2 linked regions of the Desulfofalx alkaliphila DSM 12257 genome follow. The protein of the gene in region 1 interacts with the protein of each later gene in a pairwise test. Links are inferred from orthologs where the notes say so. Each region holds a gene or a part of one and is shown on either strand. Other genes may lie near its edges. The genes, in order: rlmB and BR02_RS0107940.

What was found.
Region 2: the proteins of rlmB (region 1) and BR02_RS0107940 interact in binary tests that used the Escherichia coli proteins (3 or more experiments, as listed by UniProt). The link is inferred for Desulfofalx alkaliphila DSM 12257 from one-to-one orthologs.

The regions. Positions count from the first base shown.
Region 1 is NZ_JONT01000029.1:547-8,022, reverse strand. Bases 3,322-6,300 are described here. They hold rlmB (23S rRNA (guanosine(2251)-2'-O)-methyltransferase RlmB), read left to right. Parts: upstream 3,322-4,427; coding sequence 4,428-5,174; downstream 5,175-6,300. Other genes in these bases: sigH (RNA polymerase sporulation sigma factor SigH), read left to right, coding at 5,821-6,300; BR02_RS0111595 (NYN domain-containing protein), read left to right, coding at 5,167-5,673; thyX (FAD-dependent thymidylate synthase), read left to right, coding at 3,648-4,415; BR02_RS0111610 (Mini-ribonuclease 3), read left to right, coding at 3,322-3,601. Outside these bases: gltX (glutamate--tRNA ligase), read left to right, coding at 1-923; cysE (serine O-acetyltransferase), read left to right, coding at 998-1,693; cysS (cysteine--tRNA ligase), read left to right, coding at 1,689-3,149; more of BR02_RS0111610, read left to right, coding at 3,185-3,321; more of sigH, read left to right, coding at 6,301-6,465. UniProt on the Escherichia coli protein: Specifically methylates the ribose of guanosine 2251 in 23S rRNA.
Region 2 is NZ_JONT01000012.1:51,026-68,190, forward strand. Bases 1-2,963 are described here. They hold BR02_RS0107940 (bifunctional ADP-dependent NAD(P)H-hydrate dehydratase/NAD(P)H-hydrate epimerase), read left to right. Parts: upstream 1-689; coding sequence 690-2,237; downstream 2,238-2,963. Other genes in these bases: BR02_RS0107930 (LytR/AlgR family response regulator transcription factor), read left to right, coding at 1-188; acpS (holo-ACP synthase), read left to right, coding at 309-683; alr (alanine racemase), read left to right, coding at 2,254-2,963. In the rest of the region: more of alr, read left to right, coding at 2,964-3,378; BR02_RS15630 (hypothetical protein), read right to left, coding at 3,375-3,512; BR02_RS0107950 (YeiH family protein), read left to right, coding at 3,888-4,967; BR02_RS15435 (hypothetical protein), read left to right, coding at 4,995-5,162; BR02_RS0107960 (universal stress protein), read left to right, coding at 5,270-5,719; BR02_RS0107965 (hypothetical protein), read left to right, coding at 5,871-6,353; BR02_RS0107970 (hypothetical protein), read left to right, coding at 6,479-7,018; BR02_RS0107975 (metallophosphoesterase), read left to right, coding at 7,204-7,941; BR02_RS0107980 (GIY-YIG nuclease family protein), read left to right, coding at 8,020-8,274; thrC (threonine synthase), read left to right, coding at 8,300-9,802; BR02_RS14805 ([Fe-Fe] hydrogenase large subunit C-terminal domain-containing protein), read right to left, coding at 9,805-12,213; BR02_RS0108000 (CBS domain-containing protein), read left to right, coding at 12,383-12,820; BR02_RS0108005 (DsrE family protein), read left to right, coding at 12,995-13,375; BR02_RS0108010 (CBS domain-containing protein), read left to right, coding at 13,499-13,942; BR02_RS0108015 (amidohydrolase family protein), read left to right, coding at 14,152-14,946; and more genes. UniProt on the Escherichia coli protein: Bifunctional enzyme that catalyzes the epimerization of the S- and R-forms of NAD(P)HX and the dehydration of the S-form of NAD(P)HX at the expense of ADP, which is converted to AMP.

The sequences.
Region 1 (7,476 bases):
GCGACTTTATTATAATGAAGTCAGACCGGATCCCCACCTATAACTTTGCGGTGGTGGTGGATGACCATGACATGAAGATAAGCCATGTCATCCGGGCGGAGGAACACCTGTCAAACACCCCCAGGCAAATAATGCTGTATGACGCTTTAAAATGGGAAAAACCGACCTTTGCCCACGTGTCGCTGATTTTGGGTAAAGACCGGAGTAAAATGTCTAAGCGGCACGGTGCCACCTCCATTGAACAGTATAAGTCCTCGGGCTATTTACCTGAAGCCATGGTAAACTTTTTGGCGCTCATGGGCTGGTCCCCGGGTGGCGAGGAAGAGGTTTTTGCCGTGTCTGAGCTGCAGAAGCTTTTTTCCCTGGATAAGGTATCGAAAAGCCCGGCTGTGTTCGACCTGGATAAGTTGAACTGGTTAAACGGCTATTATATTCGCAACAGTGATTTGGATTATATAACTGATCTTGCGGTGCCTTACTTGCAAAGGGCCGGTTATATTGCCGAGGATGCCGGCCCGGAAGATGTCGCCCTGGCCAGGCAGATGGTGAAGGCCACCAGAAAATATTTAACGAATTTGTCTGAAGTAACCGAGCACGTGGGAATTTTTTATGATGACGCCGTGAAACCGGTGGATGATAAGGCCAGGCAGGTGCTGGCCCAGGAAGAGGTTCCGCAGGTAATGCGCCTGATGAAACAAAAGGTTTATGCCGCCGGCCAATTGGAAGAGGATGTGGTCAAAGGCATGTTAAAGGAGCTGACCAAGGAATTGGGCTTTGGGGGCAAAAAGGTGTACATGCCCCTCAGGGTGGCCTTAACAGGCAAACTGCAAGGGCCTGAACTGTATGAAATAATACCTATTTTAGGGGTGCGGCGTACGGTGGCCAGGCTGGATGCTGTGCTTGACGGAAGTATATTAAACTAAAGGGCCCACTCTGTCAGCCCTAATATAGGGTTGATATGGGGTCTCTTACTTGTAAATGTGGGAGGGTTAACTCCTTGTTTAAGCGGCTGCGTAGAGAGATTGAAGTGGTATTTGAACGGGACCCGGCGGCCAAGAGCACCTTGGAGGTGCTTTTGGCTTATCCGGGTTTACATGCCATTATGTTTCACAGAATTGCCCATCGGCTATATAAAAGAAAATGGTTTCTGATAGCACGTTTAATTTCTCAATTCTCAAGGTTTTTAACGGGCATAGAGATTCACCCCGGGGCTAAAATCGGTGAGGGCTTGTTCATTGACCACGGTTCCGGCGTGGTCATTGGTGAAACCGCTGAAATCGGTGACAACGTAACCATCTACCAGGGAGTAACCCTGGGCGGAACCGGTAAGGAAAAGGGAAAGCGCCACCCCACCATAGGGAATAATGTGGTCATTAGTTCCGGTGCAAAGGTGCTTGGCTCTTTCACTGTGGGTGATAATGTAAAAATCGGTGCCGGTTCGGTGGTGTTAACGGCCGTTCCTTCCAATTGCACGGTGGTGGGAGTGCCCGGCAAAGTGGTGGTAAAGGACGGTCAAAAGGTTGGGAAGGTGCCGGATATAGATCTGCGCCACGATTTGTTGCCTGACCCGGTGGCAGAGGCTCTTTCTGCACTGACAGAGGGTGTTCAGCGGCTGGAAAAGCGCCTTGATGAGCTGGAGAGGGAGAACGCGGTTCTAAAAACTAAGATTCAAGGGGGCCAACTTGGTGATTGAGGTATATAACACTCTGACCAGAAAAAAGGAAAAACTTGAAACCAGAAAACCGGGACGGGTTGATATGTATGTCTGTGGACCCACAACATACAACTATATTCACCTGGGAAATGCCCGCCCGATTGTGGTTTTTGACACTGTGCGCCGTTACCTGCTCTATAAGGGCTATGAGGTTACATATATTCAAAACTTTACCGACGTTGATGATAAAATTATCAACCGTGCCAGGGAGGAGGGGGACGATCCTATCCTGTTGGCACAGCGCTACATTAAAGAATACTTTGCCGATGCAGATGCTCTCAACGTAAAGCGGGCAGATAAGCATCCTAAGGTTTCTGAACACATACCTGAAATCATCCAACTTATTCAGAAACTAATTAGCAATGGCTACGCTTATAACGTGGATGGGGATGTGTATTTTAATGTGCGCAGCTATTCCGACTATGGCAAGCTGTCCGGCAGATCCCTGGATGAGATGCAGGCCGGTGCCAGGGTGGAAATAAGCGAGATCAAAAAGGATCCAATGGATTTTGCCCTATGGAAAAAGGCTAAACCCGGTGAGCCCAGCTGGGAGAGCCCCTGGGGCCAGGGGCGGCCAGGCTGGCACATAGAGTGCTCGGCCATGGCTCACAAATACCTGGGACATGGTTTTGACATACACGGAGGGGGCTATGACTTGGTATTCCCCCATCATGAGAATGAAATAGCCCAGTCTGAGGCTGCCTCCGGCCAGACATTTGCCAAATATTGGATGCACAATGGTTTTATTACGGTAAACCAAGAAAAGATGTCCAAGTCCTTGGGCAACTTTTTCCTGGTGCGGGAGATTTTAGACAAGTTCTCACCGGAAACGGTGCGTTTTTACCTCTTGTCTACCCATTATCGCAGTCCACTGGACTTTGATGATGAAAAACTGGCCGCAAGTGAGCGCGGAATGGATCGCATTAAGAACAGCTTGCGCCTGCTGGAGGAAGGGCTAAAGGCGCCGGAGGCGGATGGCGAGGCCACAGAGGATGACCGGCAGTTTGAAAATAAGCTGGTGCAGTTAAGGCAGTCCTTTGAATCGGCCATGGATGATGATTTTAACACAGCCCTGGCCATAGCCGTTTGGTTTGAGCTGGCCCGGGAGGTAAACGGTTACCTCACAAAGCTTCAATCGGGAAAAAGCAAGCAGGCATTAGAATTGCTGGAGAAGGCCAAAGAGCTCTACGGAATATTTAACGGTGTGCTGGGAGTGTTTAAGGAAGATGCCGCCACGGGGCAAATAGTATTGGATCAAAGCAAGTCCGGTGGGGACGATTTGACGGAAAAACTGCTGCAGTTAATCATCGATGTTCGGCAGCAGGCCCGTAAAAATAAAGACTGGCAAACGGCCGATGCAATCCGGGATCGTTTAAAAGAGCTGGGCATAACCCTGGAAGATACCCCACAGGGCGTTAGATGGAAACGGGATTAGTAATCCCGGCGCAAAGTATAGAAGAGAGTGAACCCATGGAATCTGAAAAATTTATCTTTAGCCATTTGCCCTTAGAAAACCCCCACTTGCTACCTCCGCTGGCCCTGGCCTACATTGGAGACGCCGTTTACGAAGTGGTGGTGCGCAAGTACTTAATTGCCAAAGGCTTGGTTAGGGCAAATAAACTACATAGGCAGGCCATAAAATATGTGCGGGCCGGTTCGCAGGCTAAAATTTTATTTGCCCTGGAAAACAAGCTTACCGATGAAGAAGTTGCTGTGGTGCGCAGGGGCAGAAATGCCAAGTCCGGCCATGTGCCCAAGGGCTCCCGGGTGATGGAGTATCGCCACAGCACGGCCTTTGAAAGTTTGATAGGCTATTTGTATCTAAAGGGCGACCTTGCCCGTTTAAACGAAATACTTGAAATTGCCCATGGGGTTATAGAAGAGTGATACTACTTTGGCGGTGCCTGCCGGCCCGCCGGTTAAGGAGAATAATATGGGTAGTAAAGAGCTAAATGTAAAGCTGCTGCGCTATACGCCCAATGCCGAAGAAATAGTGGCCATGGGCGCCAGGCTGTGCTATTCTGCGGCCTCAATTGATGAGGTGGCAGGGGGTATAGCTGTCCGAGATCAGGGTGATTTTATAAGAAAATTAATGGACATGGGACACCATACCCCCTTTGAACATGTAACCTTTACCTTTGGGGTGGAGGGTGTGTCCAGAAGCCTGCTGGCTCAAATCACCAGGCACCGCATTGCCAGTTTCAGTGTGCAGTCCCAACGCTACGTGGGAGAAACCTCTACCCAGAACCGGGGAGAAACCTTTGGCTACATTGTGCCGCAAAAGGTGAAGGAACTGGGTCAAGAGGCCGAAGAAGAATTCCACCGTCAAATGCAACAAATACAAGAGTGGTACGACGGCTGGGTGCAGCGCTTTGGCGGTGATCGTTCATCGTATGAAGATGCCAGATTTGTTTTGCCCAACGCGGCGGAAACAAAGCTGGTGGTGACAATGAATGCAAGGGAGCTAATGCACTTTTTTAATCTGCGCTGCTGCAACCGTGCCCAATGGGAAATTAGAAGGTTGGCCCACCGCATGCTGATGCTGGTAAAAGAAGTTGCTCCCACCTTGTTTGCAAAATCCGGACCCCGCTGCCTACAGGGAACTTGTCCTGAAGGCAAATTAAGTTGTGGACAAATGAAAAAGGTAAGGTTAAAATACCTTGCAGAGAGTGATAATAGCAATAAAACTACCTTGGAGTAATGGTGAGGAAAAATGTCTCAAGATATAATTGCAGGCCGCAACCCGGTTAGGGAAGCGCTGCGGGCCGGACGAACCCTGAATAAAATAATGGTGCTGTCCGGGGCCAGAACGGCGCCCATAAGAGAGATAATGGACATGGCCAGGTCCAATCGGGTGCCGGTACAAAGGGTGGACAAAAACCATCTGGACAAAATCACCGCCGGCGCCAGCCACCAGGGGGTGGTGGCGCTGGCGGCAGCGATGAATTATGTTGATCTTGACCATATAATAGACGGAATAAAAGACAGCCCCCCTTTTTTGGTTTTACTGGACGGAATACATGACCCCCATAACCTGGGGGCCATTATACGCACTGCCGATGCAGCCGGTGTACATGGGGTGGTTATACCCCAAAGGCGTGCCGTTCCCTTGACCTCAACGGTGGCAAAGGCATCGGCGGGCGCCATAGAACACCTGCCGGTGGCCAGGGTAACAAACCTGGCCCAGACCATTAAAAAGTTACAGGACAGGGGTTTTTGGGTTGTGGGTGCTGACATGGACGGGCAGCAAACACACTGGGAGTCGCCGCTGAACGGGCCCATTGCCTTGGTAATCGGTGGTGAAGGAAAGGGTTTGGGCAGGCTAATAAAAGAACGCTGCGACCTGGTTGTCAAGCTGCCCATGTTTGGCAATATCAACTCACTAAATGCGTCCGTGGCAGCGGCATTACTAATTTATGAGGTGGTGCGCCAGCGCACCCAAGGTAACAGCCATGCCTAATTATTATGTAATAGATGGATACAACGTAATTCATGCCTGGCCTGAGTTTGAAAACATCAGAGAGACTGCCCTCGACCATGCCAGGGATAAACTGATTTCCATAATGGCTAACTTTGCCGCTGCCACCGAGAGCCATGTGACGGTGGTGTTTGATGCCCACCTGGTGAAATCCGGGATTGAACATATGGAAAAAAGGTTTAACATAAAAGTCTACTACACTTCCCAGGGTGAGACGGCAGACGCCCTCATTGAAAGATTGGTCGGAGAGTTGTCCCTAAAGGGCAGGGTATACGTGGCCACATCAGACTGGGACGAACAGCGCATAATCTTTGGCCGAGGTGCATATAGATTAACGCCTAAGGAACTGGCAACATTGATAAAGAGGATCAAAAAAGAAACCAGGCGACATGCGGCCACTGATTTACCGGCGGAAGATTATTTGGAGAATAGACTGCAAGATGAGGTAAGGAAAAAATTTGAGCAATGGCGTAGAAGTTAGAACTAATCTATGCAAAAAAAGACATGCCCATCTTTTCTAGTTGACTAGCCTTTTTGATTTCAGTTATAATTGATATTGTAAGCATTTTGCTTCTTCACAAAACTAAAAAGCAAAGCTTTTTAAAAGTACAGAAAGCGGGGCGATGTAATGAGTGCCAATGCACAAAGAGAAGTTGCCGGAGATTATCACCTACTAATTGACGAAGAAGTTGTTGAATATGCCAGGCAAGGTGATAATGCCGCCTTGGAGTACTTGATTAACAAGTACAAAAACTTTGTGCGTGCTAAAGCCCGCAGTTATTTCTTGATTGGGGCAGATCGTGAAGATATTATTCAAGAAGGCATGATTGGGTTGTACAAGGCCATTCGTGATTTTAGGATGGATAAGCTATCTTCATTCAGAGCTTTTGCCGAGTTGTGCATAACCCGCCAGATAATTACCGCCATTAAGACGGCCACAAGACAGAAGCATATACCACTGAACTCATATGTTTCACTTAACAAGCCCATATACGATGAAGATTCTGATCGCACCCTGCTGGATGTTATTTCAGGTACAAAAATTACAGACCCGGAAGAACTGATTATTAGCAGGGAAGAATTTGATGATATAGAAGAAAAAATGGGGGAAATTTTAAGCTCCTTAGAGTGGAAAGTGTTGATGTCATATCTGGAAGGCAAATCATATCAAGAGATTGCCGAGGAACTAGACAGGCATGTGAAATCCATTGATAACGCCCTGCAAAGGGTAAAGAGAAAAATTGAGAGATACCTGGAAAAGAGAGAAGCCTAAGGAAAATAGCTGGATAATATTGATAGCTAAATAGTATTGACAATGGGCTCTGTATCTGTTAAGATAGACCTTGCGTTTGAGAGTTAAAATCTCAAAGAACCAGCCGGCGTAGCTCAATTGGCAGAGCAGCTGACTTGTAATCAGCAGGTTGCGGGTTCGAGTCCCATCGCCGGCTCCAGTTTTTATTACCGGCAAAATCCATTGACGGTATATTGTGGAGGAGTTCCCGAGTGGCCAAAGGGATCAGACTGTAAATCTGACGTCGGACGACTTCGTAGGTTCGAATCCTACCTCCTCCACCAAACATAAAAACTGCCAGAAAAAAGCTCTTGTCTTGTCTTTTTAATAATGGTATAATAACATTTGTCGACGCGGGGTGGAGCAGCCGGTAGCTCGTCGGGCTCATAACCCGAAGGTCGAGGGTTCAAGTCCCTCCCCCGCAACCAAATGCCGCCGTAGCTCAGTAGGTAGAGCGCATCCTTGGTAAGGATGAGGTCACCGGTTCAAGCCCGGTCGGTGGCTCCATAAAAAGCATCTAATAGGGCGGTGTAGCTCAGTTGGTCAGAGCACGCGGTTCATACCCGCGGAGTCGCTGGTTCGAATCCAGCCGCCGCTACCAAGCAAGTCCAGTGCATGCACTGGATTTTTTTGTGTTTTTTGTTAGCACTTGCAGGATTTCGCTTCTTGTTATAGAAATAACATACTGGCCTTGTGATACCGGTAGAAAAGTATAATTATAATTATTTTGGCAATAATTTAAAGACGTGTAAGAATTTTCAAGGAGGAGAGTTACCAAATGGCAAAGGAAAAATTTGAGCGGAATAAGGTGCACGTAAATATTGGAACCATCGGTCACGTTGACCACGGTAAAACCACACTGACCGCTGCTATTACTTCAGTGCTGGCCTCCGCCGGTGGCGCACAACTTAAAAAGTATGATGAAATTGACAATGCTCCGGAAGAAAGGGAGCGCGGTATCACCATCAACACCTCACACGTTGAGTATGAAAC
Region 2 (17,165 bases), on another replicon or contig:
AGGCCAGGCTTAATCCGGCCATGTTTTTTAGAACCCATCGCTGTTATTTGGTAAATTTGCATAAGGTAAAGGAAATTATACCTTTTTTTAACGGGACCTACAACCTCCTGTTGGAAGATGAATCCTGCAGTGAAGTGCCCGTTTCCAGGGCCCAGGCTAAGAAGCTAAGAAAGATATTAGGCTTTTGACGGAACAGGATAAATATATTTAACAATAAAAAAACCCCCTGGGATATTGACTTTGCCTATCCCAGGGGATACTTTTTATTAGAGTAGGATATTTTTTCTGACAAGGGAATGATGAATTCATTGTTAACGGGTGTTGGTACAGATATTATTGAGATTGAACGTATAGCCGGTGCTGCTAAAAACCCTCGATTTTTAGAGCGAATTTTTACCCGGCAGGAGCAAGAGTACTGCTTGGCCCGTAAAAATCCTTACCCTTGTTTGGCTGGCCGCTTTGCTGCCAAAGAAGCGGTGCTAAAGGCCTTGGGTACGGGTTTGGCCGGGTGCAGGTTTGTTGATGTGGAAATATTGACAGCAGCCCAAGGGGGGCCGCCCAAGGTAAAACTTTATGGAGGGGCCCGCCAAGCAGCCCTAAAACAGGGGGTCAGTGGGGTGCTGCTCAGTATTTCCCATGATAAGGAACGTGCTGTGGCCTTTGCTGTGGCAGTAAAGGAGTGATGCTTGATGAGGGTGGTAACCGCTGCGGAAATGAGAGATATTGACCGGACTGCCATTGAACAGTATGGCATCCCGGGTGTTGTGCTCATGGAAAACGCCGGTATCAAGGTGGTGGAAGCGGTTTGTGAACAGTTGGGCGGCTGTGTTAAGGGCAGAGTAGTTACCATATTTGTTGGCAAAGGTAATAACGGCGGAGACGGCCTGGTGGTGGCCCGGCACCTGTTAAACAAAGGTGCCGATGTACGGGTCTTGATGGTGGCAGACCCTGAGCAGCTGGTGGGTGATGCAGCCCTAAACCTAAACATTTGGCACAAAATGGGGCAGAAGGTATACCCGGTGCATCAGCCCAATGGCATAAACATGGTTAAGGTTTCCTTAATGAGCACCGATCTTGTGGTGGATGCCATGTATGGTACCGGCTTCAGGGGTGCTGTAAGTGAAAAAATTGGCCGCATTATTGATTTAATTAATGCCAGCGGCCTGCCGGTGATTGCAGTGGATATACCTTCGGGCTTGGAGGCGGATACAGGGCAGATTAAGGGCCCTTGTATCCGGGCAAATGTGACAGTTACCTTTGGGCTGCCCAAGTTGGGAATGGTGTTGGAAGCTGGAGTAGCTGTTACCGGTGAGATGGTGGTGGCCGATATTTCCCTGCCTAAGCCGCTCTTGGCGGGAAGAAAAATGAATCTGCTGCAAAGAAATAGGGTGCGGCAGTGGATACCCCGGCGCAGGTTGGCAGCCCATAAGGGGAACTTCGGTCGGGTGCTGGTGGTGGCCGGCTCGGTGGGCATGGGGGGTGCTGCCCTGCTTACTGCCACTGCCTGCCTAAGAAGCGGTGCGGGCTTGGTTACCCTGGCCATGCCGGAGCAATTACATGACGGAATAGTTGGTGCGGCGCCCGAGGTAATGACGCTGCCTTTGCCCCAGGAGAACGGTGTGTTAACGGCAAAGGCCTTAGGCGCCCTTGTGGATAAATTGAAATTTATGGACGTATTGGCTGTGGGGCCCGGTTTAACCCGGCGGGATGAAGCTGTGGACCTGGTGCACCAGTTACTGCCCCATGTCAATATACCGGTGGTTATAGATGCAGACGGGCTTAATGCTGTGGCTAAAGATCTTGCTGTCCTGGAGCGGGTTGCCGGTCCGGTGGTGTTAACCCCGCACCCCGGCGAAATGGCCCGCCTATTAGGTGTGACAGTGGATGAGGTGCAGCAAAATCGCATATCTCTCACCAGGCAGTGTGCGGAAAAATGGGCCTGTACAGTGTTGCTGAAGGGGGCGCGAACCCTGGTAGCAACCCCCCAGGGTGAAATTTATATTAATCCCACCGGAAACCCGGGCATGGCCACCGCCGGCAGTGGGGATGTGCTTACCGGCGTTATTGCTGCCTTAATGGCCCAGGGTCTGCCGCCGGCTGAGGCAGCTGCGGCCGGAGCTTATTTACACGGCATGGCCGGTGATTACGGGGCTTTGCAGTTGGGCATGACCGGACTGACGGCAGGCGATATATTAGAAAACTTGCCCCGGTGCATAAAGGAAGTTGAAGATTATTAGTTTAGGAGACTGATCTATGTCATTGTATCCCATTTGGGCGGAAGTGAATTTAGCGGCAATTGCTCATAACATAGGTGAAGTGTGTAGAGTGATCAAGCCCGGTACCAAGGTGATGGTGGCTGTTAAGGCAAACGGCTACGGCCATGGGGCGGTGGAAGTGGCGAAAACTGCCCTGCGCAGTGGGGCAGACAGCCTTGCGGTGGCCCGGGTCAATGAGGCACTGGAACTGCGCAGCCATGATATTGACTGCCCGATACTGGTATTGGGCTACATTCCGTCGGAACAATACCCGGAAGTAATTAATCATAATATTACCCCAACCCTGTATTCCGTTGAATCTGCACAAAAACTAAACCAAATTGCCCTGCAAGAGGGGCAAAGGGTGAAGGTGCATATTAAAGTTGACACCGGTATGGCCCGGTTAGGGTTTATTCCGGAGGAGGAAACTGTAAAAGAAATAAAGCAGTTGCTTGAGCTGCCAATGTTACAGGCTGAAGGTATATATACACACTTTGCCGATGCTGACAACAATGATAAAAGTTATACCCATATGCAGTTTGCCAGGTTTATGGACTTTTTAGACCGGCTGCATGGGGAGGGAATAGACTTTGAAATTCGCCATGCAGCCAACAGTGCAGCCATAATAGATCTTCCGGAAACGCACCTGGATATGGTACGCCCGGGAATAATGGTCTATGGTCTTTACCCCTCCCCCCATGTTAACACAGACAGGGTAAAACTAAGACCGGCCATGACCTTAAAAACAAGGGTCGGGCATGTTAAGGAAGTGGATGCGGGCACCTTTGTCAGTTATGGGTGCAGCTACTGCACGCCACATAAAACCACACTTGCAACGCTGCCGGTGGGTTATGCCGACGGCTTCACCAGAATGCTAACAAAGGGTGAGGTCTTAATCCATGGGGTGCGGGCGCCGGTGGTGGGCACCATTTGCATGGATCAGTGCATGGTTGATGTGGGCCACATAAAGGGTGTAAAACCCGGCGATGAGGTGGCGGTGTTTGGCGGTGAACAAAGGGATGCCATTCCGGTGGAAGAAGTGGCTAATAAACTTGGCACCATCAATTATGAAGTAATATGCATGGTGACGGCCCGGGTACCGCGGCTGTATATACACGCCTAAGGGGTGATATAATGGCCCGACGGCCAATGGCGGCGGGGATTTCGGTATGCCCGTTCAGGAATACTGGCACTGCTAAAATGATGGCGGTAAATGGTAGAAGGATTGCGGGATGTGAAACATATAACTATCATCATTTGTCAACTTGCAGCGAAATAACCAGAAATACTGGGAGAGATAAGGAACTTTACCACTCAAAAAGAAGGCTTATAATAAAATCTTTTAAAAAAACACCCCCACTATCATTCACATGACAGCATTTTTGTCATGGCTGTACTAAAATTTACATAGGTCATGCAAAGCTATTAATTTTGTCGCAGTGATGACAAATATTAATGGGCAGGCAGTAGAATAGTTTTACATAGGGAAAGTTGCAACTAATATTAATCCCTAATACCATAGAATTGAGGTGATAGGTGGATTAAAGACTTAATTACATTAGTATATTATAATAAAATCTTAGTTTTTTAGTTTTTTGCTTGTCTTGATTATTACTTACTTAAGAATGTGGGGTGTTTATTTTGGGTCAGACACAACTAGCCAAACAACAAACTAGCTTGGTAGATACCGTCATTAAATCTATACCCGGACTAATTTTAGTGGCCCTGGTGGGTTACGGGGCAGTTCAAGCAGACGGCTGGATGTCAGCCAACGCCAAATCCGTTAAAAGTGCCTTGAGCTTGAACTACGTTTTCATAGCTATCCTTGCCGGTATGCTAATTAGAAATACTGTGGGTGTGCCCACTGTATTTGAACCCGGTTTAAAATACTCAACAATTTTTACCAAAACCGGTATCGTAATTATGGGTACTAAATACACTTGGGCCAGCTTGGTTCAGGTGGGTGCCGTAAGTATGGTTTTCATCGCAGTATTTTTATTCGGTACAGTATGGGTATTATTCAAGTTTATGCCTAAGTTTAAGCTGTCTGATAAATTGGGCGGCTGTTTAGCAGCAGGTTTTTCAATTTGTGGTGTTTCTGCCACCGTTGCCACCGGTCCTGCCATTCGGGCCAAGGGGCAAGAAATGGCTTACGCCATTGCAGCTATCTTAATCTTTGGTTTGGGAATGCTGTTTATACTGCCACCCATTGGTAAATTAATCGGTTTAACAGATGTGGAATTTGGTGCCTGGGCCGGTGTGGCCATTGTAAACTCCGCTCAGGTGTTGGCAGCAGGTTTTGCCTTTGGTGAAGAGGCCGGTTTAGTGGCCGGTATCTATAACATGGGTAGGGTCGTTCTGTTACCCCTGGTTGTACTATATATTGTAATGCACGTATTGGGTCGTGAGTCCAAAGAAGCCGGTGAAATCAATAAAACCCAGTTTGTTATGGATAAGTTTCCCGTGTTTGTGTTGGCGTTCTTAGCTCTAATGGCGCTGAACACTGCCGGTGCATTTAGCCCTGAGGAACTTAAAACTGCATCTAAGCTTATGGATTACGCCTTTACACTGGGCTTTGCCAGTATTGGTTTAACCACCCGGTTTAGTGATATGAAGGCCGCAGGTAAAGACGGTTTGATTCTCGGCTTCATGGTAGCTTTAATTAAAGCTGTTCTTGCCCTGGCGGTTATCAAACTGATTTTACCCCTATAATGATTAGCTGAGCAGGAGGTGCCATTGATGACTGAAGAGAAAAAAAATGCTACCGTTGTAAATAACAGTGTAGATGAAGATAACAAAAAGGCTCTCGAAGAAGCTAGGGCAGCGGACAGAAAGGTGCGCAGACAGGATTATGCGGTAATAATTTTGGGCTGTTCGCTGGTTTTACTGGCTAAGCTTTTCTCATAAGTATAAAATGTAGGTTACCGGGAGAAACAAATGGCAGGTAGAAGTTGAGCTTCGCCTGCCATTTGTATATCAATTTTTGACACTTGCTGATAACGGAGGATAAAGCCATGTATAAAAATATATTGCTGGCCATGCATGGGGAAGAGGTTAACTTTGATCAGCTTATTAAACAAACCTTGTATTTGGTGGAAAGGTCCCAATGCAAGATTACCTTGCTCAATGTTATAGAAACCAATTTAATTCACTACGGGGAGGTGGATACGCTTCTCACTGCCACTGCAAAACAGCGGTTTATTGACTACATAAATGAAATTGGTAGGGAACAATCCCAAAAGGTGCTGCAAGCCTTTACAGAGTCAGCCTCCCAGAAAGGCATTCAGTTCAATTGGAAAACCAGAGAGGGCAAGCCCGCCGATGAAATAATAAAAGAATTAAAGGAGAACAACTATGATCTTGTGGTGTTAGGCACTAAAGAACCCGGCCCGGGAAATACCTCCAGCCGGGTAAAGGAAAGACTGGCCAAAGATCACCTCTGCACAGTATTAATGGTAAAATAGATGATAAATCAAAGAGACGACGCAGTTCCAGCAAAAGGGCCATGGCAAGGAGGGTTTTAAAAAGAGCAAGGAGAAGTAAGTAAAAAGCCAGATCTTTTTCTGCCCAATGGACAATATAATAAATATAGAATAGTTATGTGAGGTGCTTTCGTTGAACGGCAGACCCCAAATACATATTGAGACACCAAAGGAAGAAAAGGATAAATTAATTAAATGGTACGGCTGGATTACCATTTTAGTAATATGTATTACGCCCCTTGTGCTGGTGTTTTTACCTTTATTGATGTTAAATACCAGCAAAATCAATAAAATGTTAAAAGAATCCCGGGTGCCGGAAGTTGACTGGCTGTCTGGCAGGGCACAAGAGGTAAACTTTGGATTAAAAAATGAAGACGGTGTAGATTCAGTGCAGGGTGAAATAATTGTGCAGGATGAAGAAGGACAATTGATAAAATGTACCTTTCTAAAGTATGTGGGTAAAGATACTAAAATACTGCCGGAGATCAAAGAATCCAACCTATTGGAAATAACTGGAAAAATGGACAAAGAAGACAAGGTCTTTTTAATTAGAAATGTCAGAGTTGTAGAAACGGAAAAAGTATACACCACAGAACCGGTCTTATCAGTTTATTAAAAACCAACTAGTTGCAGGCAGCTGCCCAACTAGGTTGGTTTTTGTTTTTAAAGCAAGGCTGTCAGAGGCTTTGCTCTCCTATATGGCTGGGATTTAGGAATAGGTTGTAAACGGGGGAGGTTATTTTGAAAGGTGTATTTAGAACATCGGTTGATAAAGCAGACTTTAAATACACACTCATAATTATAACGGCTCTACTGTTTTTTGTGGGAGCAGTGTATTTAAGTACCAATGTAATGGTGGAAAATAGGTATCAAAAAGCCGTGGCTAGGCTAAAGGAAGAAAAATGGGAAGAGGCAGCATTAATTTTAAGCCACATGCCCAACCATAAGGACGGAGAAATACTAAAAAGATATGCCCTGGCAAGGGATGAAATGGAATTTAAAAGCCAACCTGAGCTTGTTGAAACGGGCTATGTCACCGTGCTAAGACTTCTATATGAAATCCCGGATCACTATCAGGGGGACTTCAAAGAAGACATAGACAGACTAAAAGTGCTGGTATTGGCAAAGAGGGAGCAGGCCATTAAAGAAGGGGCCGTTCAACCCCACTTTTTATATTTCGATGATAGCTCTGTGCAAAAGGTGTATGCTGTTCGCCTTGGAGATAAAGATTTATTCTATGAGAGAAGTTACCTTGTACCCAACTTTGAAGTGCTTGACTAAGGGCATATCCGGCCCTATTCCTTTGGCTTTGTCACCGTCTGTCTATTGCAGTAATTGCTTGGCTTGAGACTAACTTCACTGGAGCAGTGCTACACCGGCTGTATAAACTGTTTTCCCTTGGTTTATGTTGACAGACAAGGGCAGTTAAGTTTATTATTAACTAAAATTTCCGGGGGGCTGCTGCAGTGAAACTATTTGCCATTAGTGACGTGCATTTATCCTTTGATGCTCCAGTGGACCCTAATAATTGGGATGCTGTGACGGCCTATAAGCCGATGGATGAATGCAGCATAGAGTGGAAAGAACACTATAAAGAATTATATTATAACTGGTGTGATATGGTGGGCGATGAAGACGTGGTACTGATGCCCGGTGATATATCCTGGGCCACTAAGTTGAACCAAACGGTACATGATATGAATTATTTAGGGATGCTGCCGGGACTGATTATTGCTGTGCCCGGAAATCACGATTATTGGTGGCAAAGTCTCACTAAAGTACGTGCAGCACTGCCCGCCAACATGCAGGTTATTCAAAACGACCACATTATTTTAGACAACATTGCCATATGCGGCACCAGGGGGTGGGTGTGCCCCAATAACGGCGGTGGCTTCACTGAACATGACGAGAAGATTTATAAACGGGAAATCATTAGACTGGAAAACTCGCTGAGCAGTGTAAAACAGCCAGTGGAAGAAATAATAGTGCTGATGCACTATATGCCCACCAACGAAAAGCATGAACGGTCAGGATTTATCGAAGTGCTGGAAAAATACAAGGTCAGCACTGTATTGTACGGCCATCTACATTCCCGCGCTCAAAGGTATCGTTTGCCGGACACCGCCTGGGGAATTAATTTTCACCTTGTAAGTGCGGATTATGTTAAGTTTACACCGGTGCTGATTCGAGATACAAATCTTTAAATATATAATGCCCCGGCAGAGGCAGTGGGCAAATGTTGCCCTTTGGCAGTTATGGAGGCGGTGTTGTATAATAAATAGATGAAAAAGAAGTGGTATTATGTTTACATACTACGTTGCTGCGACAATTCACTTTACACCGGGTACACCGTAGATATTGAGCATCGACTGCGGGAACACAATGAGGGTCGGGGCAGTAAATATGTACGCTCGCGGCTGCCTGCAGTATTGGTGTATTATGAAATTTATCCCAGTAAAGAATCGGCCATGGCCAGGGAAGTGGAGTTAAAAAAACTCCCCCGAAAAAAGAAACTGCAGTTAATAAGGCAGTATTAATTACGGATTTGGAGGACTATTTAACATGCATTACATAAGCACTAGGGGACAAACCGAGCCGGTGGTTTCAGCACAGGCAATAAAGCAGGGCATTGCGCCCGATGGGGGCTTATTTGTACCGGAGCGCAAGGTGTCAGTGGACCTTAACCAACTGCATAAAATGGTGGGTGCCGGCTATGCAGAGGTGGCTGAGCAAATTCTATCTCTCTACCTTGTGGACTATACCCCCGAAGAAGTGGCCCAATGTGTACAGGGTGCTTACGGGGAAGGAAAATTTGATCACCGGGACATAGCACCGGTTTACTCGCTCAATGAAAACCTGCATGTGTTGGAGCTGTGGCATGGGCCTACCTGTGCCTTTAAGGATATGGCACTACAGATACTACCCCATTTGTTAACTAAGGCTGCCCAGAAAACCGGAGAAAAGGACGAAATAGTAATCTTGGTGGCCACCTCCGGAGATACCGGGAAAGCGGCATTGGAGGGTTTTAAAGATGTGCCGGGAACAAAAATAATTGTTTTCTTCCCCCAAGAAGGTGTCAGCCAGGTGCAGCGGCTGCAAATGATCACCCAGGCCGGCAATAATGTCTGGGTGGTGGCGGTGCAGGGCAACTTTGATGATGCCCAAAGCGGTGTAAAACAAGTATTTGGTGACCTTGAATTTAACCAAAGGCTGGCCCAAAGGCACTATAAACTGTCATCGGCCAACTCCATTAATTGGGGACGCTTAGTGCCCCAGGTGGTATACTACTTTTCTTCATACCTAAAACTGGTGGAGAAAAAACAGTTGGCAATGGGCGAACCCGTCAACTTTGTGGTGCCCACCGGCAACTTTGGCAACATTCTCGCGGGCTACTACGCCAGGCAAATGGGTTTACCGGTAAAACGATTAATTTGTGCCGCCAATGCCAACAATGTACTTACCCACTTTATTGGCACCGGGATATATGACCGTAACAGGGAATTTTTAAAAACAATATCCCCCTCCATGGACATATTAATTTCCAGCAATTTAGAAAGGCTGCTGTTTGAACTTACAGACGGTGACGGGGCCCAGGTGCGCAAGTGGATGGGGCAATTAAAAGATACAGGTAAATATCAGGTGGATGACATTACCAAACAAAGGGTGCAAGACATTTTCTGGTCTGCACACGCATCCGACAGGGATACCTTAGAAACAATTGCAGAGGTTTGGCACCGCCATAACTACCTGGTGGATACTCACACCGCAGTGGCTTTTAGGGTCTACAATGATTATAAAGAGCAAACGGGCGATACCACAAAAACCGTCATTGCCTCCACTGCCAGCCCCTTTAAGTTTAACACCAGTGTTGCGGAGGCGGTTTTGGGTAAAGAGAAGGTGATTGATAAAAGTGAGTTTGCCTTGCTTGATGCCCTGTCCAAGCATACCGGCTGGCAAATTCCTGCGGGATTAAGGAACTTAGACCAAAAAGAAATACTGCACAAAAAAATAACGGCCAAAGACGGCATTGGTACCGCTGTGGCCGATATTCTAGAGGCAGATTAAAATTAATTTGCCTTACTGATATTGATATGGGCAATGCTTTGAATGGCACAAATAAAATGCCTTACCAACTCCGGGTCAAATTGTGATCCGGAGTTTTTTATTAACTCATTTGCCGCCTCGGCATAGCTCAGTGCCTTGCGGTAAGGACGGTCGGTGGTCATGGCATCAAAGCTGTCTGCAATGGCCACAATCCGCCCTAAAAGGGGTATCTGTGTGCCTGCTAAGCCATAAGGGTAGCCTTTGCCGTCGTAACGTTCGTGGTGGTATAAAATTACATCCACGGCTTCGGATAAATCGGGAATTTGCCTGGCAATTTCTGCCCCCACCAAAGGGTGTCTTTTTATGGCTTCGTACTCTTCTTGGCTTAATCTGCTTGGTTTTAAGAGCACTGACATATCCACATGTATTTTTCCAATATCATGTAGGAAGGCGCCATATCTTAAATGTTTTAGCTTGTCTTCGGGCAGAAGTATTTTTTTGCCCAATACTTCTGCATAGTACATCACTCTCTCGGAGTGTTTAAAGGTATAGCGGTCTTTGGCGTTAATAACAATGTTTAAGGTCTTAATGGTACTGATGGTATTTACTTCACCCTGCTGCTGCTCCGTAGGTATTTCGTCCAGCACTGATGAGTAGAGTACAGCCCTGTCTTTTTTTATTTTAGCCTGGTAAAGGGAGTAGTCAGCCAGTTTGAGCAAGTCCCCTTTATTGGTTGCGTTTATGGGATAACAACTGATTCCTGCAGAAACGGTAAGCTTAATAAAGGAGCCATCATTAAAAATGTTAAATTTAGTATTTCTTACGGTGTCAACAAGTTTATTTCCCAAATCCAGAGCTTCCGTGGCAGAGACCTTGGGCACGATCACTGCAAATTCTTCACCGCCATAACGGGCCACAAAACCGTTTTTAAAGATCTTTTTTAATACTAAGGCCACCTCAAGGAGCACCTTATCACCGACGTCGTGGCCGTAGAGGTCGTTTACAATTTTAAAGTTGTCAATATCGATCATGAACAGCGCAAAGGTTTCGTTGGAATAGCGGAAAATTTTTATCTGTTTTCCCAGTTCCTGTTGAAAACTGCGGTGATTATATAAACCTGTCAGACTGTCAGTGGAGGCCATGTAATCAAGGGTACTGCTGACAATCATCATCATGGCCATGGAGTTGTTTAACTCCTTAACCTGTTTAAGTAAATAGGGTAGGCACATTTGATATTCAGCCTTGCCCTTTAACACCGCTATGGCTTTTTCCCAGCAGGTACTGTATCCACAGGCTCCGCAGTTAGTTAAGTCTTTGGGTTTCTTTTTGCCTGTTTTCCGTAGAACCTGCCAAATTTGCCGGTCGCTAAATATTTTTTTAACACGCTGCTTATTGTAAAAGGTTCGGGTGGTATCCATAGGGGGCCCCAATGGGGTAAAATCAGCCGGGTACTTATACCCGCTGTCGCTGTTTCTTTGTTCTTCCGTATAGGTGATCACTTTTTTGGATTTATTATAACACAATTCTTTGTTTGCAATTTCCGGGCCGGCGATACAACCGTCGCAGCAAAGCATATCAACCATTACAGGGGTCAAAAAGCCGCCGCTGATGGAGTTTAAAATACTCTTGCACTTTACCGGCCCGCTGGCTTCAATCACATCCAGCGAGCTGACATCTGATTGTAAACCCACCGCTTTCAATAACCCCCCTGCCAGTGGAAGCAGTCTGGCTGTGTTGGCACCGGGGGAGTCCCAGTGTGTATTGGCCGGTTGATTTATTAGATTAATTTTTTGCTCTGCAAACCATTGTTTCAGCTGTCTAAAGGTAATTACCGCATCAATGTAATCCCCGGCGTGACCGCAGACGGACTCAGCTTTTTTGGCTATACAGGGTCCGATGAAAACGGTTTTATGTTGGGGGAAAGTTTTCTTTGCGTATTGACCGGTTATCATCATCGGTGACTGTAATGGTGAAAGATAGTTTATTAAATTAGGGAAATGTTTTTCTATCAGCATTACCACCGAAGGGCATGCTGAGGAAATAACGGTCTGATCACTTTTGGCCAGCAGGTCCTGTAATCGGTGGGCATGTATCTCTGCACCAAAGGCTGCTTCTAAAACATATGAAAAACCCAGTTGCCGCAGGCCGCTAATGAACTGGCCGGGAAAACAGTCAAAGGAGGCACTGAAAGAAGGTGCCACAATGGCCACCGTTTTTAGGCCGCTGCTATGCCATTCTTGCACAGTTTTTGTGTCGTCAAATATAACCTTGGCTCCTTGGGAGCAGACCTTTACACAACTGCCGCACAAGATGCAATCTTCCTTTGATATGGTGGCTTTACCGTTCTGAAAGGAAATTGCTTTTACAGGACAGGCACGAACACAGGCATAACAATTACAGCATAAATCATTATTTGTATAGAGTATCCGCATTTTACCACCTGAATTCTATATCTATTATTATATTAATTCGCTATTTTACGTAAAAATCCTATAGATAAAATGTAAATTATAAAAGATTTTACATTTGCAGAATAATTTATGCGTGTAATTGAGAACATAAAAATGATATACATCAAAATACAATCTCGGGAGGGATTTGATGTCACAAAAACTGCAGGAGATTATGACTACTAATGTAGCCACAGTTAGCCCCCAACAATCAGTGGCTGAAGTGGCCCAAATAATGAGCCGCCATAATATCGGCTCCGTGCCCGTTGTCGAAAATGGCAGGTGCGTAGGTATGATTACCGACCGTGATATTACACTGCGGGTGACAGCCCAAGGCCAGAACCCCGCAAATACCCCGGTTCAATCGGTAATGTCCACAGACCTCGTCACCGGCAATTCACAAATGGATGTACATGATGCTGCCAGTCTGATGGCCCGGCATCAAATCCGTCGTTTGCCGGTGGTGGACAACGGTAAACTTTCCGGCATTGTGGCCCTGGGGGACTTTGCAGTACAAAACATTTACCAAGATGAAGCCGGACAAGCACTTTCCAGCATTTCCGAGCCGGCTTCACCGCAACAAATGTAACAAAAAATGCGGCAAGGGGGCTAACCCCTTTGTCGCATTTTTTTGCCTGCCCTAATAGCCGTCAGGATGGAATAAGATGCTAATTAAGCTCCAATTGTCGTATGCGCGACAAACTTCCCTATAAAACCAGTATATACTAATTTATATACTTATCAATAATGGGGGGATAGGCCAATGAGTGAAATGAAGGTGCTCTTTCATGTCAATGAAACAGAGGCTTGGACCAAGTCTTTAGGAAATATTACTAACTTTCTAAAGGATCAACCACAGGGCAAGGTTGAGGTGGTGGCAAACGGGCCTTCGGTCACTGCATTTACCGGCAGTTGCCAGGCTAACGGCGGTGGCGGATGTGGCTGTAGTCTACAAAAGGGAGACTTGCTGGAACAAATGGGCAGGCTGTCCAATGAAGGTGTAGTTTTTGCCGCTTGTCGGAACTCACTTAAAATTTATGACATAGACGAAAAAACCCTGCCCTCCTTTGTTAAGGTGGTGCCGGCGGGTATTACGGAAATTGCGGCCAAACAATCTGAAGGCTATGCCTATATAAAACCTTAATATTTTGTAGCAAAGAAACGTCCAGAAACCGGACGTTTCTTTTTACTTGGGGTAACATTGCCATAAAACACATATTGCTATAAAATATACACATAATGATTTCCACTTGTAGGGGGTGCGCTTATGAATGTTAAAGATATTATGTCCACCAATGTAGTTACAGTAAATGAAGATACCACCATAGAAAATTTGGCAAAACTACTGATCGAAAACCAAATTTCCGGGGTGCCGGTAGTTAATGAAGGGCATAGGCTTGTGGGCATAGTGACTGAAGGTGATCTGCTGCACAAGGAAATACCCCCCAGAAGGCCGGAGTATGTAGGCATTTTAGGCGGTATTATTTACAAGGGCCTAAAAACATACAAAGAAGACTTTAAAAAGCTAGCGGCCATAAAGGCCTCAGAAATTATGACCAAAAGGGTGGTAACCACCACCAAAGACAGCCCTGTGGAAGAAGCGGCCTCACTGATGGTTAAACACAAGGTTAAGCGCCTGCCGGTGGTGGAAGGTGACAAAATTGTAGGTATTGTAAGCCGCTCAGATATTATTAAAAATCTTACAGAATAAAGTAACACCAGGTAAATAAAAAGAAGGCCTGTGTAGGATTACTGCACAGGCTTTTACACTGGGTGGCCCCAAAGGGCCCCATAGTTCAAAGGGCCATCCGGCCGGAGGAAAAGGCCCCGGTAAATATATGAAAGAAGGATTATGTTTATTAGGGGACGAATACTGACACCTATTACTACCACGATCATCAATATACGGGGGTTTTTAGATTGATAATTGATATGCACGTGCATTTTTTTCCTGAAAATGTGGCACCAAAGGTAACACAACATTTAGCTGACCATTATGGGATAGATGTTCCTTATCAAGGCACCTTGGCTGAATACAGTAAAATGCGCCTCAGCAGCCGGGTTGATACCGCTGTTTTTTTCACTGCCGCCACCAAGCCGGAGCAGGTTCAGTCGGCAAATATCTGGGCAAAAAGCAATACCGGGGGCGCTTATATAGGCTTTGGAACCCTGCACCCCGATTATCATGATATAGACGGTGAAATTAAAAAGCTAAAGGACTGGGGGGTTAAAGGCGTTAAATTTCACCCGGACTTTCAGCAGTTTTATTTGGATGATGCTAAGGCTTTAACAATTTACGAAAAAATGGCCAAGGATTTTATTATTATTTTTCATGTGGGTGACGAGGAAAACGGCAATAACACCGTTTATTCTTCGCCCCGCAGACTGGCCAATGTATTGGATAACATACCAAACCTAAGGGTTATTGCCGCTCACATGGGTGGCTATAAAATGTGGGATCTGTCTATGCAGTGGTTGGTGGGTAAAGAGGTGTACTTTGACACCTCAAGCACCTTTGGCATTTTACCGGATGAGCAATTCAAAAATCTTATTAAAGAACATGGTTATCACAGAATTCTGCTGGGAAGTGACTACCCCTACAATGACCCGCAGCGGGAGCTCCGGTGCCTGTCCGGTTTAGGCTTAAAGGATAAGCAGTATCAAGCCATCATTGGGGAAAATGCTAAAAAACTACTGGCAGGGGTAGGCTTATAAATATAAATCCTTAGAGGTGAGCAATGCAAAAAACTAAAATTGCCCTTGTACAAATGAATGCGCCCTTTGGTGAGATAGAAAGCAATTTAAGAAAAATCAGCAATTTTATTATGGAGGCCCACCGACAAAGGGTGGATATTATCTGCTTTCCCGAGTTGGCTTTGATGGGCTATAGCCGTGACCAATCCCATCTCCATGCCGAACATATCCCCGGGGAGAGCAGTAGATACATAGTGGATTTGGCCCAAAGATACGGTATTACAGTACTATTGGGCATGGCCGAAAAGTCAACACAGGCAAATAAGCCCTATATCACCCAGCTAATAGCCATGCCAGACGGCAGTTATCATAAATACCGAAAAACACATTTGGGGGGCAGTGAGCAACCATATTTTACAGCGGGGGACGCAATACCTGTCTTTAAAACCGGCAAGGCGGTTTTTGGTGTGCAAATATGTTGGGATTTACACTTTCCTGAAGTGTCCACCATCATGTCCCTGCAGGGGGCAGAAATTATCTTTGCACCCCACGCCTCACCCTGCGTGGCCGGAGATCGAAAAGAATTATGGTTAAAATACTTAACTGCCAGGGCCTATGATAATGCAGTATATCTGGCGGCATGCAATTTAATAGGTAACAGCAGCCAGGGCCACCCCTTTGCCGGCGGCAATTTGGTAATAGACCCCAAAGGCAATGTCATTGCCGATGACTTTAACAATGAGGAAGGTATGTTGGTGGTTGATTTAGACGAGGGTTTAATTAATAAAATCCGCTATGAAAGGACCACGTCCATGAGGTACATTTTTCATTTGGATGCCCGTCGGCCGGACTTGTATGAAAAATATAAAGGAATATTAAAAGAAGGCCATAGATTGGGTTAAGTTACCGGACTGGTAACTTCGACCTTGCCAAACACCTCACCGCACTGACAGCCGTAAGTGACAAAGTCTGATCTTTGGCCTTCACATATACTGATAATGCGCACCTTGGAATCTGTACTGTATATGGCTTCGTTGCAGTTGGGGCAATTTTTGTCGGTAATAAATTTCTTCGGTTTTATTACTATACAATCCCTTTCATTGGTTTCAACTATACAGTTATTGAGCTTTAATTTAGTTAAATGATATTTTTTTAAAATAGCTTTTAAAACCAGCAGCATTATTGCCCTGGATGCACCGTTTTGCACCCTCAAAAAGGTAGTGAGGGCCAGCTCAGCGCAATTTCGATCTTCAATTGTTGGGAATGGGTAAAGGGTATTTTTTTCATTTTTCATATTACCATTATGCCCATTCCCCCATTAGATATTACCACAATACCACCCTAGGCCCTTTGGCCCAGGGCGGCACTCAATCCTGCAAGGTAACCGGTGGAAAAGGCAATTTGCAGGTTATAACCGCCTGTCAGGGCGTCCACGTCTATCACTTCCCCGGCAAAGTACAATCCCGATACCAATTTAGATTCCAGGGTAGACGGGTTGATTTCACCGGTTTTTACTCCACCGCTGGTAACTATTGCCTCGTTTATGGGCCTTGTGCCCGTCACCGTTAAAATAAGGCCCTTTAGGATTTCCGCCAGGGAAAGCCGTTCCTTTTTAGTAACCTGGTCAACGGGCTTATCCCCGTTCAAGGCCGCCAACCTTATAACCACCGGGATTAATTTTTTGGGCAAGAGATCATCAAGGGCATTTTTCAACTGCTTTTTTTGGTACTTTTCAAAATCCCTCAGTAGACGCCTATCTAACTGCTCGGGGGACAGGGCCGGTTTCAAATCTATGGAGAGCTTAACTTCTTTAGCCTTATTAATATTTTTTAAAAAACTGCTTAAGGACAAGATGGCCGGGCCGCTGACACCGAAATGAGTAAAAAGCATTTCGCCAAACTGCTCTTGAACCACCTTCTTATTGGCCAGCAGCTTAACATTTACATTTTTTAATGTTAGGCCCTGCACTTCCTTGGGCCATTGGTCTTTAGTAACCAATGGAACCAAGGCCGGCTTAGGTTCCACAAGGGTGTGACCCAACCGGCCGGCCATGACATAGCCGTCCCCGGTTGAACCGGTATTTTGATAAGACAAGCCGCCGGTTGCAATCAGCACCTTGGGGCAGTAAATTTTAGTGTTATCTTGCAGCAAGACCCCGGTTACGGTACTGTTGGTACACAATATCTTTTTAACGGGACAGTGATAACGAATATCTACCCCAAGCTTACGCAGGTGTTTTT